Regions from separate parts of the Streptomyces aurantiaciflavus genome, predicted to be linked through region 2. Evidence: riboswitches for the same ligand, from Rfam matches in the RefSeq annotation. Region 2 holds a riboswitch; the other holds the start of a gene.
What was found. A riboswitch is a leader RNA that binds a small molecule or an ion and turns the genes downstream of it on or off. The one in region 2 is predicted to bind glycine.
Positions count from the first base shown of each region.

Region 1: another riboswitch for glycine. It lies ahead of gcvP (aminomethyl-transferring glycine dehydrogenase); the one in region 2 lies ahead of gcvT (glycine cleavage system aminomethyltransferase GcvT).

Region 1 is NZ_JBNCAQ010000013.1:226,614-231,020, reverse strand. Features, by position in the region: gene ACPT94_RS18430 (DNA polymerase IV) at 1-547, shown strand, start outside; gene ACPT94_RS18425 (nucleotidyltransferase domain-containing protein) at 599-1,060, shown strand; gene ACPT94_RS18420 (PRC-barrel domain-containing protein) at 1,067-1,438, opposite strand; glycine riboswitch at 1,553-1,649, shown strand; gene gcvP (aminomethyl-transferring glycine dehydrogenase) at 1,825-4,407, shown strand, end outside.
Region 2 is NZ_JBNCAQ010000040.1:82,732-87,138, forward strand. Features, by position in the region: gene ACPT94_RS35405 (enhanced serine sensitivity protein SseB) at 1-604, opposite strand, end outside; gene ACPT94_RS35410 (AAA family ATPase) at 1,138-1,806, opposite strand; glycine riboswitch at 1,983-2,096, shown strand; glycine riboswitch at 2,097-2,227, shown strand; gene gcvT (glycine cleavage system aminomethyltransferase GcvT) at 2,302-3,420, shown strand; gene gcvH (glycine cleavage system protein GcvH) at 3,550-3,927, shown strand; gene glyA (serine hydroxymethyltransferase) at 3,936-4,407, shown strand, end outside.

The DNA.
Region 1 (4,407 bases), on a different contig from region 2:
CTCCACCCTCACCCGGTCCGAGACCCTGCGCGGGCCGACGGACGATCCGGCGGTGGTGCGGGAGGCGGCGGCGCGGCTGTTGGACTCCGTGGACACCACGGGCGGGGTGCGGCTGCTCGGTGTCGGGGTCAGCGGTCTGGCCGACTTCACGCAGGAGGACCTGTTCGCGCAGGCGGCCGAGGAGCGGGGGGACGGGCCCGAGGAGGAGGTGCCGGAGGAGCCCGCGCGGGAGGAGGCGGGGCCGGCCGAGCACCAGTGGCGTCCTGGGCACGATGTGCGGCATGCCGAGCTGGGGCACGGGTGGGTGCAGGGCAGTGGTCTGGGGCGGGTCACCGTGCGGTTCGAGACGCCGGAGTCGGAGGTGGGCCGCGTGCGGACGTTCCGGATCGACGACCCGGATCTCGAGCCTGCGGATCCGTTGCCGTTGGTGCGGCGAAGACCGGAGGAAGGCGCGGGAAGCGCCGCCGCTCAGGCGGCGGGTGAGCGTGCGAGATTGCCCGGCGGGTCCCGGGAACACCGCCTGAGCGTGGTTCGTTACAGAGAGTGAGGATGGTGAAGGTGCCGGGTGAGATGGCACCTGTGCTGAAGGGGGAGAGGTATGGAACTGCAAGGGAATCAGTCCACGAGCTCGGTGGGGGTGTCCGTGGAGCGGGAGACCGAGGTGCGGGAGGTCGTGGAGCGGGTCACCCGCTGGGCCGAGAAACGAAGTGACGTCGCCGGAGCGCTCCTCGTCGGGTCGTATGCGCGTGGGGCCGCGCGCCCGGACTCCGACGTCGATCTCGTGGTGCTCACGACGCAGCCGTCACGGTACGCCGAGGACGAAGAGTGGGTGCGCGAGCTCGCCCTGGGCGAGGTGGTGCGCGTCCAGGGGTGGGGGCCTGTCACCGAATGGCGGCATGTCACCGCCTCCGGCCTGGAGGTCGAGGTGGGCATCGGCCCGACCGACTGGGCTCGGACGGACCCTCTGGACGCGGGCACCCGCCGGGTCGTCATGGACGGCGCGAGGCTTTTGTATGACCCCGCCGGTGTGCTCGCGACGCTGATACGGGCCTGTTCCTGACCGGGCTCAGGGCTCGTCCGTGCCGGCCATCCTGCCGAAGTCGTGGTCCGGGAGCGGGGGAGGGGCGCCGACGTCGAGGCCGTAGTGGTGGTAGAGCTGGAGTTCCTGCTCCGGGGAGAGGTGGCGGCCCACGCCGAAGTCGGGGGCGTCCTTGATCAGGGCGCGGTCGAAGGGGACGTGCAGCGTGCCGTCGACCAGTTCGCTGGGTTCCAGGGGGACGAAGGCGTCCCTGGAGAACAGGCCGGTCCGTATGGCCGCCCACTCCGGCACTCCGGTCGCGTCGTCGAGGTAGACCTCGTCGATCGTGCCGATCTTGATGCCGTTGCGGTCGAATGCCTTGCGGCCGATCAGGTTGCGCGGATCGATGTCGGTCTGCACGGGCCCTCCATGTGGTCGCAACTCATTCGTAAGCACTACAAAAGAGCACAATGGTGAGCATGGCCACTCGAGGGACCGGGTGTTGGCCTCGCTGGTACGCTGGCAATCGGCTGCTGACCCCGTGCGGGAGAGTCCTCCGGAGATCATCCGGAGGCGCCGAAGGAGCAAATCCTCCCCGGAATCTCTCAGGCTCACGTACCGCACGGACGAGGTCACTCTGGAAAGCAGGGCGGGCGTCGACGGCTTCCGCTCTCACCGACGGTGAAAGCCGGGCTCCCTCGGGCGGCCGGTGAAGCTCTCAGGTTGAGATGACAGAGGGGGAGGCCGTCCGGGTACCCGTGCCGTGGTGCCCCTCGAAGGTCGCGTCAGACCAGGAGGCCTCCGCAATGACCGCCCACCGCATTCCGCTCTCCGACCTCGAACAGGGAATCCCCTTCGAGCAGCGCCACATCGGGCCGGACCCGGAGGCGCGGGCCAAGATGCTCGCGCAGGTCGGGTACGGCTCGCTGGACGAGCTCACCAGCGCCGCCGTGCCGGATGTGATCAAGAACGCTGCCGCGCTGGACCTGCCGGGTGCGCGCACCGAGGCCGAGGTGCTCGCCGAGTTGCGGTCCCTGGCCGACCGCAACCAGGTCCTCGGCTCCATGATCGGGCTCGGGTACTACGGCACCTTCACGCCGCCCGTCATTCTCCGGAACGTGATGGAGAACCCGGCCTGGTACACGGCCTACACGCCGTACCAGCCGGAGATCTCGCAGGGACGGCTCGAGGCGCTGCTGAACTTCCAGACGATGGTGGCCGACCTGACCGGGCTGCCGACCTCGGGCGCCTCGCTGCTCGACGAGGGCACGGCCGCCGCCGAGGCGATGGCGCTGTCCCGGCGGATGGGCAAGAACAAGAAGGGCCTGTTCCTGGTCGACGCGGACGTGTTGCCGCAGACCATCGCCGTGATCGAGACCCGCGCCGAGCCGACCGGGGTCGAGGTGGTCGTCGCCGACCTCAGCGAGGGCATTCCGGCCGAGATCGCCGCGCGGGAGATCAATGGCGTGCTGATCCAGTACCCGGGTGCCTCCGGGGCCGTACGCGACATCAAGCCGGTCATCGACCAGGCGCACGAACTGGGGGCACTGGTCACGGTCGCCGCCGATCTGCTCGCGCTGACGCTGCTGACCTCGCCCGGGGAGCTGGGGGCGGACATCGCGGTCGGGACGACGCAGCGGTTCGGTGTGCCGATGGGCTTCGGCGGGCCGCACGCCGGTTACATGGCCGTCCATGAGAAGTTCGCGCGCAGCCTGCCCGGGCGGCTCGTGGGCGTCTCCGTCGACGCGGACGGGAACAAGGCGTACCGGCTGGCGCTGCAGACGCGTGAGCAGCACATTCGCCGGGAGAAGGCGACCAGCAACATCTGTACCGCGCAGGTGCTGCTCGCCGTGATGGCCGGGATGTACGCCGTCTACCACGGGCCCGAGGGGCTCAGGGGGATCGCGCGGCGGACCCATCGGTACGCCTCGATCCTGGCGGCGGGGCTGACGGCCGGTGGTGTCGAGGTGGTGCACGGTTCCTACTTCGACACGCTGACCGTCCGCGTGCCCGCGAAGGCAGCGGAGGTCGTCGCCGCCGCACGGCAGAACGGCGTCAACCTGCACCTCGTCGACGCCGACCAGGTGTCGATCGCCTGTGACGAGACCACCGGGCGGGCCCAGGTGGGTGCCGTCTGGGGTGCCTTCGGGGTCGAGGGGGACATCGAGGCCCTCGACGCCGTCACCGAGGACGCTCTGCCGGCCGGGCTGCTGCGCACCGACGAGATCCTCACCCACCCCGTCTTCCACCAGCACCGCTCCGAGACCGCGATGCTGCGGTACCTGCGCAAGCTGGCCGACCGCGACTACGCGCTCGACCGTGGCATGATCCCGCTGGGCTCCTGCACCATGAAGCTCAACGCGACCACCGAGATGGAGCCGGTCACCTGGCCCGAGTTCGGGCAGCTGCACCCCTTCGCGCCAGCCGACCAGGCCGAGGGATACCTCACGCTCATCCGTGAGCTGGAGGAGCGGCTCGCCGAGGTCACCGGGTACGACAAGGTGTCGCTGCAGCCGAACGCCGGGTCGCAGGGGGAGCTCGCCGGACTGCTCGCCGTACGGGGTTACCACCGCGCCAACGGCGACGAGCAGCGGACCGTGTGCCTGATCCCGTCCTCCGCGCACGGGACGAACGCCGCCAGCGCCGTGATGGCCGGGATGAAGGTCGTCGTCGTGAACACCGCCGGGGACGGTGAGATCGACGTCGAGGATCTGCGGGCGAAGATCGAGAAGCACCGGGACGAGCTTGCGGTGCTCATGATCACGTATCCGTCGACGCACGGGGTGTTCGAGGAGCACGTCGCCGACATCTGCGCGCAGGTGCACGAGGCCGGCGGGCAGGTGTACGTCGACGGCGCCAACCTCAACGCGCTCGTCGGGCTCGCCAGTCCGGGGCACTTCGGCGGTGACGTCTCGCACCTCAACCTGCACAAGACGTTCTGCATCCCGCACGGCGGCGGCGGTCCGGGCGTCGGCCCCGTGGCCGTACGGTCCCACCTGGCGCCGTATCTGCCGAACCATCCGCTGCAGCCCGCCGCCGGGCCGGAGACCGGCGTCGGGCCCATCTCGGCAGCGCCCTGGGGCTCCGCGGGGATCCTGCCGATCTCGTGGGCGTACGTACGGCTCATGGGCGGTGAGGGGCTGAAGCGGGCCACGCAGGTGGCGGTGCTGTCGGCCAACTACATCGCCAAGCGGCTCGAACCGCACTACCCGGTGCTCTACACCGGCCCGGGCGGGCTGGTCGCCCACGAGTGCATCATCGATCTGCGGCCGCTGACCAAGGCGACCGGCGTGAGTGTCGACGACGTCGCCAAGCGGCTCATCGACTACGGGTTCCACGCGCCGACGATGTCGTTCCCGGTGGCCGGGACGCTGATGATCGAGCCGACC
Region 2 (4,407 bases):
CGGTCTCGATGGCGGCGAGGCAGCGGCGGGCGGTGAGGACGACGCCGGTGGCCTCGAACTCGGCGGAGGCGGCGGAGAGGAAGTCGACGGGGTCGTCCTGCCAGTCGGGCTCGAAGAGGCGGACGCGGCCGCCGCTCGCGGGGCCGTCCAGCGGGGTGCGGCCCACACGGCACAGCTCGGCCACGGCCGGCGGAGGCAGCGGGATGCCGACCACGCCGTCCGGGTTCACCGCGATGCCCACCTGCGGCGGCAGCCCGCGGGCGAACTCCACGGCCGGGGCGATCGTGTACGGCATGTGCGAGCCGGCGACCTGATGGAACTGCTCCTCGGAGCTGAAGACGGGCACGTACGCCTGACCGTCGAGCTCCAGCGTGGGCAGGTCGAGGGGGCCGCTGTGCGGGCCGCCGCCGCTGGGCAGCGGTACCCACACGAAGCTGCGGCCGAGCACCTCCACGATCCGTCCGCCGGCCCCCGGCACGCCGAGGGACGCGGAGAGCACTTCCTCCAGCTCGTTGCCGGGCCATCCGCCGTGCGAGTGGGGGTGCGCCTGTGCCGGAAAGTCCGCGGAGAAGTTCACCGGGAAGTCCGCCGGGGGGAAATCCATCTGCCTACCGCCTGCTGGGAACCACTGCTGTGGCTGGAAAGGCTAGCGGGTGCCGGGGTCGGCCCTTCAGTCCAAGAGCCCCGGCCGACGCGGGACCCGCACCGGCCGACCCTGCTCGCACCGACCGGCCTGCGTGGACCACACCCGTCCGACACGGTCCGCGACCAGCCAAGACGAGCGCGGGCCGAACCCCGGGACCGGCCCCCGCGCGCCTGAGGCGACCTGCACCCCGCGGAACCACACAGTGCTGGCGCCCGACCACGTTCGCAGCTGCGGGCCGGCCTCGGCCCGGGTAGCGGAACCGGCGCACATCGGATGCGGTCGAACGGCTCGCGCGCCACCGCACCCGCCCTCAGCCCGTTGGCCGCGCCGGCGCAGGCGCACCCGGCCGAGCCCCGCGCCGGAAACAGGGACTCCACCCCGCGAAACCGATCCCGGCGGGGTACCCGCACCCGACCGGCCCCGCGCGGGCTGCCCCGGTCGGGGCCGGCCGAGTCGGCGCCGGACGGAGGGGGCGGGCCCCGCGCCGGGGGTCAGCCGGTGAAGGCGATCCGGTGCAGGGCGTCTGCCGCGGAGCGGTCGAGGAGGATCGCGGAGTCGCAGCCGGTGGGGAGGTGGCCCTTCTCGACTGCCTGGAGGAGGCGGGAGGCGGCGCGACGGTGGCGAAGGAAGGCGTAGCGGGAGACGCCTCGGCCGCGCTCGCGCTGGCCCTCCAGGGCCGTGTCCGGGGTGACGTCCAGCAGGAGCAGGTGGAGGGTGCCGCCGCGGCGACGGGCCTCGCGGGCCAGCCAGCCGCGGACCCAGGCCTGCGTGCCGCAGTCGTGCACCACGACGCCCTCGCCGGTGCGCAGGGCGCGGCGCAGCCCGGCGTAGTGGGCCAGACGGACGAGGGGGCGGTAGAGCGCGTACGGCAGGAAGCGGGGCACGCGGGCGTCCCAGCGGTCACGCGTGTCCTGGGAGTCGATGCGGATGCCCTTCACGGTGCGCTCCATCAGCGTGGACTTGCCGCTGCCGGGCAGGCCCGTGATCACCACCAGGTCGCGGGGGCCGAACAGCAGGCCGTGCGGGCTGTGGCCGCCGCGGTCGCGCAGGTCGCGGACGACGGGGGCGGGCCGTGCGCCGCACACCTCCCGGGTGGGGGCCGTCGGCTGCGCGGGCAGCGCGATCGCCGAGGTCGTCGCGTATGCCGTGGTCCTGTTCACCGTGATCGTCCTCCCCTGGGGTCAGACAAGTCTTCTCCCCCTCGAGCGTAAAGAGAAGGTAATGCGCGGTGTCTTCCGTTTTCGTGCGCGTACCGCCACAAGCCGGTTACAGATGCGGCCTGCCGTGATCGCGTGTGCCGTGCGATGATGTGCGCGCCAACTGCATACCGGCCGTTTGAATCCGCGCGGGAGAGTTCTCGGCACAGCTGTCACAGCCGCAGCTTCGCCGGGGCGCCGAAGGAGCAAGTCCCTCCCTTGAATCTCTCAGGCCCCGTTACCGCGCGGGCGAGGCACATCTGAAAAGCGGGCCGCTCCCCGTCCGGGACGGCTCCACCCAAGGTGCAAGCCACGATCAGGTGATCCGTCGCGATCATTCACGATCAGGGCGAACCTCTCAGGTTCCGATGACAGATGGGGAGGAACGACCTCGCCTTCCCCCACGCTCGAACGAGCTCGCGCGGGAGGGGCCCCATCGCCCTGGGAGACGAACGCCCGATGAGCAGTACCCCACTCCGTCACACCGCCCTCGACGCCCTGCACCGCTCGCTCGGCGCGACGATGACCGACTTCGCCGGCTGGGACATGCCCCTGCGCTACGGCTCCGAGCGCGACGAGCACAACGCCGTGCGGACGAAGGCCGGACTCTTCGACCTCTCGCACATGGGCGAGATCACCGTGACCGGGCCGGAGGCGGCCGCCCTCCTGAACTTCGCGCTCGTCGGGAACATCGCCTCCGTCGGCGTCGGCCGCGCCCGCTACACCATGATCTGCCGGGCCGACGGCGGCATCCTCGACGACCTGATCGTCTACCGGCTCGCCGAGGCCGAGTTCATGGTCGTCGCCAACGCCTCCAACGCGCAGGTCGTGCTGGACGCGCTGACCGAGCGTGCGGCCGGCTTCGACGCCGAGGTGCGGGACGACCGGGACGCCTACGCGCTGATCGCCGTCCAGGGCCCCGAGTCCCCCGGCATCCTCGCGTCCCTCACCGACGCCGACCTCGACGGTCTGAAGTACTACGCCGGGCTGCCCGGCACCGTCGCCGGGGTCCCGGCGCTGATCGCGCGCACCGGCTACACGGGTGAGGACGGCTTCGAGCTGTTCGTGCAGCCGCAGCACGCGGTGGAGCTGTGGCAGGCGCTGACCAAGGCGGGCGAGGGCGTCGGTCTGGTCCCGTGCGGCCTGTCCTGCCGGGACACGCTGCGCCTGGAGGCGGGCATGCCGCTGTACGGGCACGAGCTGTCGACCGGGCTGACCCCCTTCGACGCCGGGCTCGGCCGGGTGGTGAAGTTCGAGAAGGAGGGTGACTTCGTGGGGCGCGAGGCCCTCGCCGAGGCCGCCCGGCGCGCCGAGAGCAACCCGCCGCGCGTCCTCGTCGGCCTGGTCGCCGAGGGCCGCCGGGTCCCGCGCGCCGGGTACGCGGTCGTCGCCGGCGGCGAGGTGATCGGCGAGGTCACCTCCGGCGCCCCCTCCCCCACGCTGGGCAAGCCGATCGCGATGGCGTACGTCGACGCCGCGCACGCCGCGCCGGGCACGCCGGGTGTCGGCGTGGACATCCGGGGCAGCCACGAGCCGTACGAGGTCGTGGCGCTGCCGTTCTACAAGCGTCAGAAGTAGACACTCACAGCGGAAGCAGAGCCGACAGCGGTCCCTGTGCGTGACCCTGCGCACATTCCCGCTGCTCACGCACGTTTCCAGCAGTCCCCCATTCACCAGCACTCCCCCGCGTACAGGAGAATTCAGGCCATGAGCAACCCCCAGCAGCTGCGCTACAGCAAGGAGCACGAGTGGCTGTCGGCCGCCGAGGACGGCGTGTCGACGGTCGGCATCACGGAGCACGCGGCCAACGCGCTCGGCGACGTGGTCTTCGTCCAGCTCCCCGAGGTCGGTGACTCGGTGACCGCGGGCGAGTCCTGCGGCGAGCTGGAGTCGACCAAGTCGGTCAGCGAGCTGTACTCGCCGGTCGACGGTGAGGTGGTCGAGGTCAACCAGGACGTCGCCGACGACCCGTCGCTGGTGAACTCCGCCCCCTTCGAGGGCGGGTGGCTGTTCAAGGTACGCGTCACGGGCGAGCAGGAGGAGCTGCTCTCCGCCGACGAGTACACCGCCTACACCGCCGGCTGAGGAGTCGCATGTCTGTCCTGAACACCCCCCTGCACGAGCTCGACCCGGAGGTCGCCGCGGCGGTCGACGCCGAGCTGGGCCGCCAGCAGTCCACGCTCGAGATGATCGCCTCGGAGAACTTCGCTCCGCTCGCGGTCATGGAGGCGCAGGGCTCGGTCCTGACCAACAAGTACGCCGAGGGCTACCCGGGCCGCCGCTACTACGGCGGCTGCGAGCACGTCGACGTCGCCGAGCAGATCGCCATCGACCGGATCAAGGACCTGTTCGGCGCCGAGTACGCCAACGTCCAGCCGCACTCGGGCGCCTCCGCCAACCAGGCCGCCCTGTTCGCGCTGGCCCAGCCGGGCGACACGATCCTGGGGCTGGACCTGGCGCACGGCGGTCACCTCACCCACGGGATGCGGCTGAACTTCTCCGGCAAGCAGTTCGACGTGGTCGCGTACCACGTGGACGACGCCGGGCTGGTCGACATGGCCGAGG